3 regions of the Virgibacillus ihumii genome follow, and region 1 is predicted to be linked to each of the others. Evidence: predicted binding sites of a transcription regulator. Region 1 holds the regulator's gene; each other region holds the start of a gene.

Region 1 (6,250 bases):
GCCGGAATTCTTTTTATTCAAATTGGATGAAAAAGGAGATCCCTCCCTTGAATTAAATGACCATGGCGGATACTTTGATCTGGCACCTACAGATCTTGGAGAAAACTGCCGTCGTGATATTGTCCTTGAACTGGAGGAAATGGGCTTTGAAATCGAGGCTTCCCATCATGAAGCAGCTCCAGGACAGCACGAGATTGATTTTAAATACTCCGATGCGGTAAAACATTGTGATGATATTCAAACATTTAAGCTGGTTGTTAAAACCATTGCCCGAAAACACAACCTGCATGCCACATTTATGCCCAAACCATTATTTGGCGTAAACGGCTCAGGAATGCACGTAAATATGTCCTTATTTAAAGATGGTGAAAATCAATTCTTTGATAAGCAAGGCGAGATGGAACTAAGTGATGTCGCCTATCAATTTACAGCTGGTGTCATTAAACATGCAACAAACTACACTGCTGTCACCAATCCTATTGTTAATTCCTACAAGCGTTTAGTGCCAGGGTATGAGGCGCCATGTTATGTGGCATGGTCAGGAACAAACAGGAGTCCATTGGTTCGGATTCCGTATTCAAGGGGATTAAGTACCAGGATCGAAGTAAGAAGCGTGGATCCGGCTGCCAATCCATACATGGCAATGTCGGTTTTACTTGCAAGTGGACTTGATGGTGTGAAGAACAAACTGACACCGCCAACTTCAGTTGATGAGAACATTTATACGATGGATAAAGCAGAACGCGTTGAAAATGGCATCAAAGATTTGCCGGCTACGTTGATGGATGCTCTGCTGGAATTGGATAAGGACTCAGTGGTTGTCGAAGCATTGGGTGAACATCTCCATGAACACTTCATGGAAGCAAAAGAAATTGAATGGGATATGTTCCGTACGACTGTTCATCCATGGGAACGGGAGCAGTATTTAGCAAGTTATTAACACCGGTATAATACGGTTTTAATGTGGGGTGTATTCATTATAATGCATTGATTAATGGATTTCACCCCAAATTCACCCCAAAAAAGTATAAAAAATTAATTTAAAATATCGTCCATGTAAGATTCAAATTGGGCGGTATTTTTCTGTATCATTTTCTTTCAACTTTTCCAATTGCATCTATATTAAAATACTTCTAAGAACGAATCTTTTTGCGAAAACAAATAATACATTTGTGTAAGTATAATTGTGAGCGACAAGCGATGGGACTGACACTAAATAGTCACTTATGAAGTGGCTTTTGGGGTCAGTCTCTTCTTTTTTACTGAAAAGAAATGGTATTAGTATTTGGGGTATTATTGGAGATAGTAACACTTCTGTATAAAGAAAGGGCGTGGAAATTTGAGTATAGAACAATTTCCCTTTGAATACCTCTCAGACTAGCACCAAATCGTTAAGTAAATTTCATTTGAGAACTTTTTAAGAATTAAATGAATTTCTGAATTGTATGATTTGAATTAATCATGTAAGATTGAGAACATTATATAATTTAATGTGAATCAAAAAAAGTGTACGAAAGGATGTGACTATGGAGGCCAAACAATCAGTTGTAGAAAAATCGGAGAAAAGGAAGTTATCGTTCATCGGACCTGGTCTGGTTGTAGCTGTGGCTGGCGTCGGTGCTGGTGATTTAGTTGCTGCCCTTGTAGCGGGTGCTGATTTTGGGCTTATGTTATTATGGGCAGTTATTTTAGGTGCATTTTTAAAATACGTTTTAAATGAAGGTGTAGGGCGCTGGTATTTAGCAACAGGACAAACCATTTTACAAGGATGGCGGTCCTTGGGAAGCTGGGTGTCAGGATATTATGTAGTCTATGTTGTCTTATTTGGCCTTATTTATGGTGCTGCTGTGACATCTGCGTGTGCTCTGTTTATATCAGCACTATTTCCGGTATTACCTGTATGGGGTTGGGCAATCATCCATGCATTGGTTGGCCTTGTAGTGGGATGGTTTGGAGGATATCAAAATTTTGAACGTATTATGCAGTTTTTTGTTATTGTGATGTTCATTACCGTGGTAGGCTCAGCGATATTGGTTTTTCCAAGCATTGGAGAATTAGCGAACGGGTTGATACCCAGAATGCCAACGGGTTCATTTTTACAAACCTTAGGACTGATTAGTGGTGTAGGCGGTGCTGCTTCCATCCCCTATTATTGCTATTGGATACGCGAAAAAAATTGGTATGGTGGTTCATGGATTCCTACTATGCGACTTGATTCTGCAGTAGCATATATTATTACAGGGATATTTTGCTTTGCGCTTATGATAGTAGCCTATCAATTTTTATATGGTGCAGGGATATCGATTTCAGGAAGTGAAGGACTTGTCACAATGGCTGAAATTTATGGGGAAAGGTTCGGAACTGTAGCTACTTGGTTACTTCTTATTGGGTTCTGGGCAGCTGCGTTCACATCTTTGCTTTCCGCTTTTAATGGGCTTCCTTATATTTTCACAGATTTTGTTCAATTATTAAAGAACAAAGATAAAGACTCAAATCGTGATATTTCCGAACAGGATCCTGCTTATCGTGCTTACTTGCTTTGGCTGACGTTTCCGTCCATGTTGTTTTTATTTGTGGACGATCCAGTTTTACTTGTTATGATTGGACTGGCATTTAGTGCAACAATTCTCCCCTTTCTTGCCATTACATTAATGTTGCTTTTAAATTCGAAAAAGGTAGTAAAACAATATCGAAATGGGATAGCCAATAACCTTATTTTAGGGGCGATCATTGTTATTTTTGTGGCTCTTGCAGCAATAGAGATATACAACACTTTTTGAATAGAAGATCGATGATGTTTTGTTATATGAGTTTGACAAAAAATACAGTGGGCCTGAAAAAATATCCGTTGTCAGTTTGCATGGAAATGTATAAAAATAAACCATTTAGAAACACCGCAAAGAGTATAATCTGCGCGGTGTTTTAATTTGAGTAAACATTATAATTAGTAAAGTATTTAATCGTTTTTATTTTTTATGTTTTGTTTGTCAATGATAAAGATGAAGGAGGTGTTAAAATGGCAAAGGATGTACTTTGCGAGGTAAATAATTGTACTTATTGGGGCGATGGCAATATTTGTAACGCTGACCGGATATATGTTGTTACCCACAAACAGTCGAAAGCCAGAACAACAGAGGAAACCGATTGCAAAACGTTTGAACCTAGAAGTTAAAGAGTAAGTCACTTCAAGTTCAGATGAAAGCTAATTTTAATTAGGGGCGTGTTGGAGAATTTTATATTCTTCAGCACGCATGATTGTTAATGTCCTTAACGGAGTTGCAAGATTTCGAACAGCTTTAAATCATGAATAACTACTCCGTACATAAATATAAACTTGTATCCTTTGAATTTTACTGTTCAAAGGGTTTTTGTTGGCAAATAAAGTATAAAATCCTTTCTTACTGATAAGTGAAACTATGGCTGTCACCTAAAGGGTTGGTGAAACCAAGTTTTCTAATGACAAATTTTCATTATTGACTTTTACGCAGTGATGTATTAGCCTTTAAATTAATTCCGAGTAAATTTATGAGAAATGGAGGCTATAATTATGGCGATTCCAAGTAATGTCATGAAAGATGCGAGTGGAGAGAAGCATCCATCTCTGCCGTCTCCCCAAAAAACGAAGATTACAATCGGAATAATGATTATCGCACTATTAAGTTATGCAATTATGACTACTGCAGGGCTTAAGAATACAATGACAATGTGGGTCGGGCTGCTTTTGGGTATTACTCTATTTCATGCCCGTTTTGGTTTTACCTCGGCTTTCAGAAGGCTAATGTCAGTTGGCAATGGGCAGGCAATGCGTGCGCACATGATTATGATGGCTGTTGCCTGTACATTATTCGCTCCTATATTATCAATGGGATTAGGATTTTTCGGAAATGACCCATCAGGATATGTTTCCCCTGTTGGAACGAGTGTTGTTGTAGGTGCTTTTATATTTGGAATAGGCATGCAGCTTGGCGGTGGATGTGCATCCGGAACACTATATGCGGTTGGCGGAGGTCGTACTGCAATGTTCGTAACACTGCTTGCATTTATTGTTGGTTCTGTGCTGGGAGCATGGCATTGGAATTTTTGGGTTAATGAAACACCATCATTTCCGGCAATTTCACTGGCAACCAGTACGGATTTGGGGTATGTTGGTGCCTGGGCTGTACAGATCATTCTTTTTGGATTGATTTTCGGGGCTGCATACTATTTTGACAAAAAACGAACACCACCTGTTATAAAGCCGGTGCCAAGTGAAAAAGGCTGGGTTCGAATACTGCGTGGATCGTGGCCGTTATGGGTTGCGGCAATTCTATTAGCGGTTTTTAATGCATTAACGTTATTGGTAAGAGGTACCCCTTGGGGTGTTACATCTGCTTTTGCTCTGTGGGGGTCCAAAATAGCAATGTTCTTCGGCATCGATGTCACCGAATGGGTTTATTGGTCCGGCGAACGTGCCGCTTCATTGGATCAATCTGTTCTTATGCACTCAACAAGTGTCCTGGACTTTGGCGTTATTCTTGGCGCCTTTTTGGCTTCAACTGCCGGAGGTATTTTTACGCTTAGAAAGATTGGATTGAAACGAATTTCAGCTGCGGTAATTGGCGGTATCCTGATGGGGTATGGTTCAAGGATTGCCTTTGGATGTAATATCGGTGCGTATTTTGGCGGGATTGCTTCATTCAGCCTTCATGGTTGGGTTTGGATGATTATGGCACTTGCCGGTACTTTCCTCGCGCTTTATTTACGACCGTTGTTTGGCATGTCGGTACCAAAGCCGAAAGACACATTTTGCTAGTTTAATAGATACGAAAAAGCATCCGTCAGCAGTAAAATGACGGATGCTTTCTTAATTAGTGAATATTTCGGTATAATCCAATTACCTTGCCAAGTATTGTTACATTTGGATAGATGAGCGGGTCCATTGTAGCATTCTCCGGCTGCAGACGAATATGGTTCTTTTCCTTAAAGAATCGTTTAACCGTTGCTTCGTCCTCCTCCGTCATGGCAACAACAATATCTCCATTTTGTGCTGTGTTCTGCTGTTTTACAATCACCATGTCACCATCCAAAATACCAGCTTCAATCATACTTTCACCTTCTATGACCAGAACAAATAAATTGTCATCTGGTCCGGCACTTGAACTGGGCAGCGGTACAAATTCCTCAATATTTTCCACAGCAGTAATCGGTAAACCAGCTGTTACTTTACCTATTACTGGCGCATAGCGTGCTTCTTCCTGCGGTATGTTCATATCTTCGGATAGATCCAAGACTTCGATTGCTCTTGGTTTTGTTGGATCCCTTCTGATAAATCCCTTGCTTTCAAGTCTGGCTAAATGGCCATGTACTGTCGAACTGGATGCAAGTCCCACAGCTACTGCAATTTCACGAACGGAAGGTGGATATCCTTTTTCTTTTACCTGTTCCTTTATATAGTCGAGTATTGCCTGCTGCCTCTTGGATAGTTTGTTCATCTATTAAACACCTCGCGCATAGTATTTATTAATGATAGTTTATCATTAAAATTTAGGGAAAGCAAACATTCGTTCGAAAAAAGGTTGACAAGATCATTTGTTCGTATATAATGAAATATAGAGATGCGAACAGAGGTTCTAAATTTACGATGAAGGGACTGATAAATATGTTTGAAAAGATTACGAAGACAGATGTATTTTATATAGTTGCTTTTGCATTGGCGCTGGTGTTTTTATATTTTACAATGGTTACAAGTGCATAATACAAGGAGTTATTCCAATGAGAGCAGTCATATATTGCAGGGTAAGTACCAACAAGAAGGCACAGGAAACCTCCTTAGCCAGACAAAAGGAAGAACTGATAAAATTGGCAAACAGGAATAATTTTACGATCATAACAGCTATTGAAGAACAGGAAAGCGGCTATGAGATTGACAGAGAAGGTATTTTTGAAATGCTTGATTATTTTTCAGATGGACAAGCAGATATATTGCTGATACAGGATGAAACAAGACTGGGCAGAGGAAATACCAAAATTGCACTATTTCATCAATTACAGAAATTAAAAGTGCCTATATATACAAGTTTACACGGTGGAGAAGTGGAAGTTTCAGAATCTGATTCCATGGTATTGCAAATTGTCGGCATCGTCGAAGAGTATCAACGTAAACTTCAAAATGCTAAAATCAGGCGCGGTATGAAACGGGCAGTCCGTGATGGTTTTAATCCGGGTCAAAATTTAACCAACCGTAATCAGGCACCCGGCCGTGAAAGGGTAG
Region 2 (6,250 bases), 370 kb from region 1:
CAAATTAAATACGGCTTCATCAGGGATAGATATAACAAAACAGCAATACGGCATCACCCCTGAAACCATCAAAATTCCTGCAATCAACGTGGAATCAGAAGTAGAAAAAGTCGGGCTGCTGAAAAACGGACAAATGGCAGTGCCGGAGAATTTCCGTATTACCGGCTGGTATAAGCTGGGTCCAAAACCCGGAGAACGGGGCAGTGCTGTTATTGCGGGACACGTGGACGACAAAACGGGACCGGGTGTGTTTTTCAACCTGAAAGATTTACAAAAAGGTGATGAAGTAAAAATCAAGAACAAAGATGGAAAACGACTCGTTTTTGAAGTAGTCGGCAAGGAAATTTTTCCGATGGACGATGCCCCGGTGAAGCAAATATTCGGGTATACTTCCAGACGAATGCTGAACCTTGTTACATGCACAGGTCCGTTTGACAGATCAAAGGGTGGTCATATAAACCGGTTAGTCGTTTATACAGAATTGCAAACAGAGAAGTAGCTCATCAATCGCTGTCCTGAGATAAACCCCGTATCACAACTAACTGTGGTACGGGATTTGTTGTACTTATGTTTGACCATGTATATATTACTACTGATCATTCACTACCTTTTTCGCTTCCTTCAAATCAATTTTTGCCTTATATCCATGATTTTGAAGCATATGAAGAAGATTATTTCCATTTAATAGTGTTATCGGCTTATCCTTAGAAAATTTATATGCATCAGGTCCATAGTCAGCTGTTGAAACTAAAATCCCTTTTGTCGCCCCCTCGTTTAATACAGTACCATACAAATCTCTGACCGCGGAAACACCTACAACATTAGTATATCTTTTTGCCTGTATAACTATTTTACCACCTCTAATAGGATCTGGGTCAAAGGCAATTGCATCAACACCCCCATCTCTACTTGCTCTGGTAATATTAACCTCTCCTCCAGACTGATTAAATTCCTTATCAAACAACTCTCGAATTAAATGTTCAAAGTCCTGCCAATCCATAGCTGCCAAATTATCGGACTCACTCAATCCATCTCCCAAATCATACGAGGAAACAAACCTGGGATCATTTCGATCGATTTTTATAATTGGCGCAACGGGAGCAAGGCTATGTAACTTACTGCTTCCAATTCCCTTTAAGTTTTTAAAACATGCCTTTGGATCCACTTGTGAGAGATTAAGGTCCATTATCTCTTCTTTAGTCGCTTGTATACTTAACACACACGAATTAACTTCATTTCCAGTGCTTTTATCTATTGAATTAACCCAACCATTAAATACTATAGAATCAATTCCACTTATTATATCTGCTTCAAACAATTCATGAAGTGACCGTAAAGTAATCTGATATAATAAATTATCATACATTTTATTGAAGACAGAGTCAGAGAGAAATGCTTCTTTAAAATCGTCGCGGGATTGAACGTATTTAACCCCTTTTAATCTTGGCAATTCAATTGGGGCTGGCAAAGAATAATCAACAATTAAATTCTTGCTTTCCGGATTAAAATCAATATCAAATTCTTGTGGAAACTCCTTGGGGTATATTGAATTAGTTAAGACCATATCACAATAATCCACTATTGCTGTTGGGATCTTTTTTAAATAGTTTTCTTTCTGTATGTCTATAGCATGATTTTTCTCAGCCTGTTCTTGTAAAAACTCTTGTTTTTCATTTTCCCATATTTGCAACTGCTCTTTATAACCATTGTCTACCTCTTCATTTTCAGCTATTATTTGTTTCTTCTTCAGTTCCCAATTCCCATAATTCTCTTCAAAAAGTTTATCCATTTGCTCAATTTTATTTTCTTTACGTTTAGCAGAAAATCTGTCAAGTATATTGAGCTTCGGCTTATAGTCTGAGCTATTTTTGTCCGGTTCATCTGGGATATCAACATAGTTAGGTTCGTCAGGCTCTGGAATAGTGTACTCAGATGTATCCTTCAATGATTCCCAGTCAATTTTGTCGTCAATAGTTAATGTAAATGATAATGTATTTTCAATATTTTGTAACTGCTGTTCTGCTTCCTCTGTCAATTGCATAGCTAAGGCTTTTTTCTCCTCTTTTTCTCTGGCAGCCTTTTCCCTCTCTTCTTTTTTTCTTTCTGCTTCCAATTTTTTGTGCCACATCTCTTCCCATTGTCTTTCTTGTGCTAGTGCTTTTTGTTTAACAACCCTACGATCTGATCCCTTAATAATTCGATATTTGTTTAAACCGTCATGTTTTATTTCAACCTGATACATATTTCCAGCCATTCCTCATTCTCCTTTCCAAACAGCCTACCTGTTAATTTTTAAAAAATATGTAAACTTCTAGTTATATTGACCTACGAATATAATACCAAATATTCTGTTCAAAAATAATAATAAACATAAGCTATTAAATAATTAAATTGGAACTACTACTTAATGTATTAAAAATCGTTCATTATTATCAATGAATTTTAATACTTCCATGACTCCATATTAACAAATATGGTACACAATAAAATGGAACCCCCTACCCACTTATTGTACAACCAATTCACAATCCAAGAACGTTATGTTATAATCGAACAAACGTTCCGTAATGAAGGTGATATATATGATTAATGATCGTGGTTCAAAAAAGTGGATTGGTTCAACGATGATGATTCCTGAACATGTCCAGATGCTGAGGGAAATTTTTGCTGAGATGGAATTTAAGAAAAAACCCCTCATTGATGAGCAGCAGCGTGAAGAAATCGACATGAAGCTGCAATGCGCCATCCATAACGATCTTCCTGTTGAAATCGTATATTTCGCTGAACATGATTTTGCAGTAACAAAGGGAAAAATCAGCGAAATTAATATGGAGAAGAAAAGCTTATATCTAAAGCACTCTGCAACAAATAACATCTCTTTTGACAGTATTTTGGAAGTAACCGTGCTGTGAGCTCAGGGCGATTACTTCCATCGGTAAGTTTATTTCGTTGATGTGGCTTTGATAATTAAAAAATGCGGATTGGTCATGAGATACTGATAGGATTTAGCAGCCATTGCCTTCATTTTTGGCTGAGGAGTTGGTTCAATCAGCTGATCCAACGTAAAAAAACGCACCGTCTCCCCTATTATATCCTGCATTGGCCTGCGGTAAAAACTGACATCAATCGTGATGCTCGGCTTTTCCCACCTATCCGTTAAAAGATGCGTTTCAAAATAATCCTTGCATTGAAATCTTGAAAAATCCATGAACGGATGATGAACTGAAAACAGCAGGATCCCGCCTGCTTTCAAAACGCGGTTAAATTCCCTGAATGTCGCCGTCCAGTCCTGCAAATAGTGCAGTGTTAATGAACTGACGATGACATCAAAGGAATCATCCTCAAAGGGCAATGTCTTCTGCAAGTCATGACAAAGAATGGTCGCCCTGTCACCCAGTCGTATCCGGGCTTCTTTGACCATTTCCGAACTCACATCAATTCCGGTAACATCCGCACCCCGATCCACCAATTGTGCGAGGTACCATCCTGCCGAACATCCGGCATCAAGCACCCTTTTCTCGGATAAATCCTCAGGCAGTGCAGCCATCATCGCCGGCCGCTCGTAATATGCGTTATATGGACTCGCTTCATCAATATCATTCTGATACGTACCGGCCAGTTTGTCGTATGTATGTTTTGCTGAATCCTCCAATTGACTCACCTTCCCACGCAAAATAATATATGATTATTTTACCATAACAGCACCGGGCATGAACCCAAATCAGTCCTAGGAACGATACAGAAACAGTCGAATTGCTCTATAATAAGAATTACTGATATATGGGGGAGGAATCGAAATGAAGAACACGACGAATCAAACCTGGAATCTGGAGTCATTGTATCCGGGCGGGAAAGATTCCGAGGCATTACATAAACGAATAGCTCGGCTGAAAAGACAGATGGAATCATTACCGCTCAAAATAAATACCGTGGATACAGCAGACATAGAAAATATCGTCCATATTTTGCGGGAGCTTCAAACATTTTCAGCAATGGTCGAAGAACTGGACGACTATGTTTTTTGTCTGTATGCAGTCCACGTGAATGACCCGGTTGTTGAAAATTTAATGGAGGAAAGCAGCAAAATTCAGGTTGATTTTGAGACTATAAAACTTGATATGGATAGACTTCTTGCAAAAATATCGGAAACTGAGTGGAACGTACTTTTAAAAAATAAAGAAGTTCAGGGATATCAATTTTATTTAGAAGAGCGCAAAGGCAAATTAGAAGACAAACTTCCGGCAAAAATGGAAAAGCTGATTAACCGTCTTTCGATTAACGGATTTGCCGGCTGGGAAGATTATTATGAACAAGTGATGGGAAATCTCCGGATCCCGCTGGAAAAAGACGGTCAAACAGAAGAACTATCTGTTGAGCAGGCTTTCAGCAACGCCATGTTTGCCGAAAACCGCACATTACGAAAAAATTCAGCACGCGCACTTATAACAGTTTGTAAAGAGAATGCTGAAACATTCAAAACCGTTCTCAACCGGATCAGCGGGTACCGACTTGATACATACAATCTCCGCGGATGGAACAACCTGCTAAAAGAAGCACTCGACGAAAACCGCATTAACGAACAATCGATTCGGGCAATGCTGACAGCCATTAAGGACAACAGTGACGCTGCACAAACATATTACAAACGGAAAGCAGCCGTAATGGGACTTGATAAGCTAAACTGGTATGACACGGATGCTCCGGCATTTTCAAGCAACAAAACAATTTCCTACGATGAAGCGGCAAACATCATTATTACCCAGTACCATTCCTTCAGTGAAAAACTGGGAAAATTTGTGGAAAAAGCATTCCGTGAAGGCTGGATTGAAGCGGAAGACCGAAAAGGCAAAATGCAAGGCGGATTCTGTGCAAACATGACATACTCCAAGGAGAGCCGGGTTTTCCTGACCTTCAGAGGAACCTATCAGGATGTCGTCACAATTGCACACGAACTAGGGCATGCATATCACAATCATATTCTGCATGACGAACCTGAATTTGCCAGTCAAGTCAGCACCAGTGTTGCCGAGACAGCATCCACCTTCATGGAAAACCTGGTACTGGATGCCGCAATTGACCATGCAAAAAATGAAACGGATAAGCTTTCTCTACTCGAGCAAAAAATTATCAACGGCCTGAAATACCAGGTAACTGTTCCAGCAATGTTTCATTTTGAACAAAAGCTTTATGAAAAAAGAAAACAGGGGCTGCTGACAGTTGAGAAAATCTCCAGTTTAATGGAGAACGAATTTTCACAGATATATGGTGATGTACTTGATGAAACCAATCCATATGAGTGGATCACCATCCCCCATCTTTACGATACCGAGCAGTCATTTTACAATTTTCCATATACTGTCGGCTACCTGTTCAGCAATGGTATTTACGCATTGGCACAGGAACAAGGCAGCCAATTTCCTGACACATATGACGAGATACTGCGAAACACCGGCCGGATGACAGTTGAGCAACTGGCAGAGACATATTTAAACAAGGATATGAAAGAGAAGGAATTCTGGAATGCAGCATTGCAACCGGTGCAGGACGCGATTGAAACGTATCTGCAGTTGACGGAAAAGTATGTCGTCGCCCGTCCGTATAATTTTTAACAATGAATCAATGACGGCCACCCCACTGACTTTTAGGGGTGGTCATCATTTATACTATCCTTTTCATTAACAGGTTTACCCCAATCAAAACCCGATTCACCCATAAAATATAAGAAGCCCGCAGATGTCAAGACGACTAAAACAGCAATAAGACCCATTATTCCACCTCTTTTCTATACAATGCTGGTTTTACACTTGTCAAATTATGTTATAATATTCATTACAACTACGATAATGGAAGGAACGTTGTACAATGGATATTCTAGGAATTTCACAAGAAAATTTTGTTATTGGTCTTGTAATTGGAACAGTTCTTATAACTTCAGCCATAGCTGCCATCGTTGCTGTCATTGAAGCTGGAGACTAATTTTCAATTTGAAGGTTGCTTTATAGCAATCTTTTTCTTTCTTTGAGTGGAGTACATTTGCGATCTTTATAATGAAATCGTATCCTGCACGTTTCAGCCGGGGTTCGCACGTTTGAGTGCCGACTTCGCACATTTTCAGCCAGAGTTCGCACGTTTGGGCACTTACTTTGCACGTTTCGGCCGGACTTCGCTCGTTTGAGTGCCGACTTCGCACGTTTCATCCGAAGTTCGCATGTTTGGACACTGAGTTCGCCCAATTCAGCAGGACTTCGAT
Region 3 (6,250 bases), 3.1 Mb from region 1:
ATGCCGTGTTCTGTTTATGTTGAAACGGATTTAAGTGCACCCCGCCGGATGTCATATCAATTCCAGCCTGCATCATCAGGTGGTGAATGTGGTTTTGCAGGCTGCTGAACGTTTCATTATCTGCTACTTTCGAATGGCTGTAAAAGCCGCCCTTCCGTTTCACACCAGCCGGAACAATTCTGCTCGTTCCGGAATCGAGTGACGTATCCATTAATTTAACAATTTCCTCATCTGATAATAATAAACCTTGCATTTTATATTTCTTAAATATTTCTTTTTCAATCTCATCATCCGACATTTTCATTTTGCCGGAAACCATCGGATTATGAACGTGAAAATAAAGCACCCCGGCTGGTGATGCCTTTACTCCCAGCCACTTTTCGGAATGGGACAGGACAACATCCAGATATGTCAGCATCTGCAGTGCCAGCCCATAATACACATCCAGCAAATTAAGCCCTTTTGCACTTGATTTGTAGTCAATAATCCGCAAGAAAAGATCATCCTGGTTCAATGCCTTGTCGACCCGGTCAATCCGGCCGCGCAGCATAAGTTCAAATCCGTTCTCGAGCGGCAGCGTTACCGGTGGAAGTCCACCCTTGTTTTCATCAAACCCAAAGCCAAGTTCCAGTCCGACCGGTGAAAATTCACTTTGCCTTGACTGTTCACTCAGGATAAACGTTGCCCGTGTAATGACTTCCTGCAGTTTTTCCTGGATATATTTATACCGGTTTGAACTGTGTAAAATCTGATGCTGCAAAATCGGCGCAAGGTTATCAACTGCTTTTTTTGCATATCCGGCACTGTCCTGTTTCGTAATCTTGGAAAAATCCCGTCCCTCTTCCTGAATCCATTCGGTAATTTTTTTCAATGCTTCATGAAACAGCTGGCCGATATCCGGTGCATCCAGTTTATACGTTTTCCGCTCATCAAGTTTCAGGCTGTATTTGGCAAAATGCTGATACGAACAACGGTAATACGTTTCCAATCTTGAAACGCTTGCCTTCACCTGTTTTGGAAACAGTTCCTCGGTCGTCTCTTTCGTTAAATTAACCGGCCTATTCCGGTAATACAGACTTTGCAGAATCATATAGGTCGTACCGTATTTCGGATGATTATGAATATACCAGTTCAAAACGTGCCACCAGACAGGTTTAACCGGATACCCTTTTCTGCTTCGAGCCAATTGTGCTGTTAAAGCTGACCTTGTTTTAACAGGGGTTGTAATAAACCGGTCTGCTTCCATCAATTCATCCGGATCCTGCAATAGCAGATGATTACCTGTCACGGGAAATAAATCCTCCATCCGTTTAACTAACTGGGATGGCATTTTCGTTTTACCTTCTTCATCACTTAACGGATAGCTGATCCATAAATAATCACTCGCCGCGGTAAAGGCAATGTACATATAAAACCAGTCATCAAGCAGTTGTCGTTTGCTTGATTCTGCCAGCTGGACCCCATGACCGGCGAGCAGTTCACGCTCCAGTTCATTAATAATTCCGTCAGACTGCGGTTTCATTGGCCATGTACCATCATTTACCCCAAGCAAAAAAGCACATTTCATGCCACTGATCCGGGAACGGTCAATCGTACCGGCAATAACATGATCCATGCTTGGTGGAACATGGGCAAATGTCAGCGAGTCAAATCCGGCGTCAAGAGCAGCACGGAAGGTTTCCAGTGACATCGGCTCATCTCCCGCCATTTCCACCATTTCATCAAACAGCTGAATCACCGCATTCCATACCTGGTCCTGTTCACGTGCCTTTTCAATCTGACCTGCGTCATCATAGGTTTCCCGCATTTTTTCCAGTTGCTGTGGAATCTTTAATTTTTCCATGAACAGATAAACGGTTTCGCACAGTTCCTGAACGGTTGCGGCCTCTCTGATTTCCCCGTCAATTGGCTGGAGCGCCTGCACCACCTGATTCCGGTATGCATTAATCCGTTTTTGCGTTTCTTTTTCCATGTCGGTCTGTGCCGTTTGGTCAAATCCCCGAAAACGCTGAAACAGCCATTCCTGCTCACTCATCCATCGCTCGCGGGAACGGATACCATACTCAAGTACATAGTTTTCCAGTTCATCAATCGCATCGGCCGTAAGCGGATATTTCCGGTCGTCCGCTGGAATGTATCCGGTCTTCAGCACCCGGAAAACCGCATCATAGCGCCAGTTTCCTTCCACAATATCCAAAACAGAGCGAATCAGCTCAATTAGGGCATGATTCATCATTGTTCGTCGTTCATCAATAAACACCGGAATCTCATAATCATTGAAAATTGTCGCAATCAGATCATGGTAGATATCGGTTTGCCGGATAAACACCGCCATATCACGGAACTGGTAGTTTTCTTCCCGGACAAGCCGCAGTATCTCTTGGGCTGCACCTTCCACCTCTGCTCTCGGGTGTACCGCTTCGGCGATCTGTATCGGAACCTTTCCACTGTATTCCGGGGCTGGACGTACATCAAAATTTTGTTCCAAATGCTGAAAGTACGGACGGTTTCTGAACTTTCCATGTTTCGTATCCATTAACACCGGATTGTCTATGCTGATTCCATTTTCCTGTGCAATTGCCCTGAGATTTTGATATGTTTCCTTCGTCTGATAAAACAGATCCAGCTCTGAAACACCCTCTGCATCAGGAATATCGGTAGTCAGGGCCACCGTTACTGAACGGCACTTCTCTAACAGTTCCTCCACTACAAGGAGCTCCTTAGGTGAAAATCTATGGAACCCATCCAAATAAATGTCTGCACCTTCAAGGACAGAAGCGTCGCATATTTTATCAGCAAGCAGCTGCAGCTGGTCTTCACTGTCAATGTAATTATCCTTCAACACACTCGTCAGGCGTTCATATATGTAAACAAGATCCTGCAATTTACCGGTTAACGCAGCCTCGCCGGACTCTTTGTGCACAAACTGATTGATCTGTTCAATCTGCTCATCCAGCATATCAGGCGTGATACGATAACGCTTAAATTCAGTTATCATCGCTTCCAGCTGCTGCAGAAACCCCTGCTTCTCCAATGCTTTTTGAAATATATGCCATTCGGATTCTTTTTCCTCAATAATTTTACGGAGCATCATTTGAATCCCGACCGAACTGATAAACTGTCGTGTCCCGCCACCGGTTTCCTGCAGCACACGCCAGGCGAGACGCGAAAAGCTCACGACCTGGGCACGGATACTCCCGTGGATATCATTTTCCCGGAATAGCGCATACTCCTGCTGAAACGTCATCTGATCAGGCACGATATAAAAAATGGATGCGCCATGCGGGTTATCCGTTAATTTTTCTGTTATTTCATCCAAAATCCGGCCGCTTTTCCCCGTACCGGCTCGGCCAAGCAAAAATCGCAGTCCCATAGGTTCCCCTCTCCTTCAAAAATATTTCACACGAAAAAACCTCTATCCCTATTTTAGCAGAGACAGAGGCTTTCTTATAGCTATTTACGTCAGTTGGCAAACGATAGTTCCAATTGGGAGACCGGCCAGTATGTAATGTCCACTTTACCGACAAGCCTGTCCATCGACACAAAACCGAATTTACGACTGTCCAGACTGTTATCACGGTTATCCCCCATGACAAACAGCTTTCCCTCAGGTACAGTTGTTTTTCCGGTGGTTTCCACTAATGTAAAATCTTTTGTGTATGGTTTGTCATCACTGACTTTTTTAAACGGTTCCAGAAATTCTTCTTCGACATATTTGCCATTTACATAAAGTTTATCGTTTTTGTAGACGATTTTGTCACCAGGCAGACCAATAACACGTTTCACATAATCTGTTTGCTTTGTTGCATGAAATACGATAACGTCAAAACGATCAACATCAGCCAAATCATAGGCAACTTTATTTACCATCATCATATTCCCATCATATAAAGTAGGCTCCATCGATTCACCTTCCACTACATAACTGGCGAACAGATAAGACCTGAATACAAAAGCAAGTGCGGCCGCCAGAATCACAACAGGTATGATTCTTAAAAAAAACTTTTTTATCATATTCTTTTCCTCCAGAATCATTTCTCATTGTCCATCATACCCAATTCGATATAAAATTAATCCTGGTCGGAAATCTCTTTAATCAAGGCTTTGCGCTGTAATCTTTTTTCAATATACTTCCCAATCACCCAGAACAATGTAATACAGACACCAACAATAATGGTCTTCACCGGCTCTTTGGCAAATTCCATGATGCTTGATCCAACATAGGAGATGGAAAAGATCATCACCGATTTCCCAAGTAAAACAGCCAGAATAAATTGCTGTTTGCTTATTTTCGACAACCCGGAAACAACATTAATAACCGATGAAGGGGAGAACGGAAAACACATCAGCAAAAACAGCGGACCGAAGCCATGCCGCTCCACCCAGGCAGTGACTTTACGAACCTGTTTGTTTTTGCGTATCCCTTTGAACACCCGTTTATCTCCAAGTCTTCGGACTAGCAAAAATACTAGAATTGATCCTACACTCGAGCCTGCCCATGATAATAGAAAACCTTCAAGCAAACCATATGCTGCGGCATTGGCGGCCACAAACACAAGCAGCGGCAGGAATGGCAGAAATGACTCCAGAAATGGAAGCAAAATACCCGGAATCGGTCCAAGGCTTTCATACTGGTTCAGTAACTGCATAATATATTCATCAAATTTGTCTTCTTCCAATAATCTTCTCCAATTAGCTATGCTGAGATTAAACAAATACATTCGCCAAAGTCCCCTATTCCTCTCGAACATTTAAATACTTCATTGTCTAGTTTGTCTCCTTTTATTTTAAAGTAAACCTCACTTTCTGCATAGCATTTTTAATTCGGCCTCTTTCTCTTCTCAAACATTTTATTGTATTTTTCGGCTGCTTTGTCATATAATAAATAAAAGAACAAACGTTCGATAATTTGGAGGGGTCATCATGCGCTATCTCAGTGAAGAAGAATTCCAGTTGGCGTCACGCTTTCTGTTTCTTTCGATGGCAATGGTTGTCATACAGCAGGATATTCAGCATATCCAAAATGGATCGTTTAAAATAAAGGAGCCATACATGGAGCTTCTGGAAAAAATGAATACGGAAGCAGCGAATGAACGCAGGCAGCTGCGGAAAAGTATGCAAAAACACAAACTCAAAGTTCTTACATTAAATAAAAATGATTCATTTTCATCTTTCCTGTTTTTGTGCAATGGGCGTGAAGAAAAACGGAATTATTTCAATCCGGCTATTCGCAAAAAGGTGGAAGTCATTATCCAGGAGCTTATGCAAAAGGCTCTGCCACCATATCAGCATTCTGTTTCAGCAAATACTTGATCCGGTTATCCAGCAAGTAACGGAATTGCGCGGTGCGTTGTATTTGGTTCAGCATGGAGCCGTAAGAGACAGGAATCATTATCCGTTTGCCATTTTTGAAAAGTACTTCCGTATGGCTGTTATCCACTTGGGTTACCTGATCAATATGAGAATGGGCAACCCATGAACATTTGGAGCTTGCGGGTGAAGTTGTCGGGAAAAAATACATGCCGCTGGAAGGGTCAACAGCTATCGGAGCCTTATGTGTAATCCCACAGATGTCTCTTGTCCCGTCCTGTCTGCCCCGCAGACTGGACCCGAAAAATTTGCACGCATTGTCAATAATTTTGCTGGGAGAGAACGGAACAATAGATTCAGTCTGTTCCTCAAGCACACACGTATTGGTATTCCCGTTTTGATCAAACTGTGTCAAAACGGCCATTGTAAGAGGGGTAACTTCGTGTGTTGGAGTATAGAAATCGTTAAACACTAAATCAGTCATTTGGTTAACATCCTTTCCATATTTCAGGAAAAGAAAAAGGCCTACTACTAATTTACCAAATTTTTCACAAAAATGGTATCTATTTTTGTAATTTTCAACACTATTTTTACTTACATTGGCCTAAATTACGGATCTGTCGATTTATTTTCGTTTTCAACATTCGCATTGTCCGACGTTTCACCGACGGTCTGATCAACCCGTGCATGAAAGTCAGGGTTCAACAACGTAAACGTCGCCAATTCCGGCATATTTCGCTCCCTTTCCATATTGAACACCATCCTTTTTATTAGCAGTATGCCAGAACTGGGTTGTTTTTATGCAGTAATGCCTTTATTGCAGTATTCTCCGAAAGCGTAGAAATCAGCAAAATGAACACAAATTTTAAGTCCGGTTCATTGGCGAATCGGACTTAAAAAAACAAGCTGTATTAGGAAAAAGTATCGTACTGAATTATTG

What was found. The regulator LexA, encoded in region 1, represses DNA repair genes until DNA is damaged. The targets are predictions, from matches to a motif close to CGAACATATGTTCG.
Region 2: HUX68_RS01415 (YolD-like family protein) is a predicted target of LexA. The motif match lies at 2,551-2,564, and genes of this name have one in related genera.
Region 3: HUX68_RS18845 (YhjD family protein) is a predicted target of LexA. The motif match lies at 4,891-4,904, and genes of this name have one in related genera.

The regions. Positions count from the first base shown of each region.
Region 1 is NZ_CACVAN010000001.1:657,767-664,016, forward strand. It holds gene glnA (type I glutamate--ammonia ligase) at 1-940, shown strand, start outside; gene HUX68_RS03200 (Nramp family divalent metal transporter) at 1,527-2,780, shown strand; gene HUX68_RS03205 (DUF1540 domain-containing protein) at 3,017-3,172, shown strand; gene HUX68_RS03210 (YeeE/YedE family protein) at 3,548-4,792, shown strand; gene lexA (transcriptional repressor LexA) at 4,848-5,471, opposite strand; gene HUX68_RS03220 (YneB family resolvase-like protein) at 5,752-6,250, shown strand, end outside.
Region 2 is NZ_CACVAN010000001.1:288,354-294,603, reverse strand. It holds gene HUX68_RS01425 (class F sortase) at 1-499, shown strand, start outside; gene HUX68_RS01420 (restriction endonuclease) at 590-2,254, opposite strand; gene HUX68_RS01415 (YolD-like family protein) at 2,583-2,912, shown strand; gene HUX68_RS01410 (class I SAM-dependent methyltransferase) at 2,942-3,652, opposite strand; gene HUX68_RS01405 (M3 family oligoendopeptidase) at 3,798-5,609, shown strand; gene HUX68_RS19385 (hypothetical protein) at 5,642-5,767, opposite strand.
Region 3 is NZ_CACVAN010000001.1:3,796,865-3,803,114, reverse strand. It holds gene addB (helicase-exonuclease AddAB subunit AddB) at 1-3,373, opposite strand, end outside; gene lepB (signal peptidase I) at 3,463-4,014, opposite strand; gene HUX68_RS18850 (TVP38/TMEM64 family protein) at 4,071-4,721, opposite strand; gene HUX68_RS18845 (YhjD family protein) at 4,924-5,313, shown strand; gene HUX68_RS18840 (competence protein ComK) at 5,261-5,794, opposite strand; gene HUX68_RS18835 (hypothetical protein) at 5,920-6,060, opposite strand; gene HUX68_RS18830 (fatty acid--CoA ligase family protein) at 6,245-6,250, opposite strand, start outside.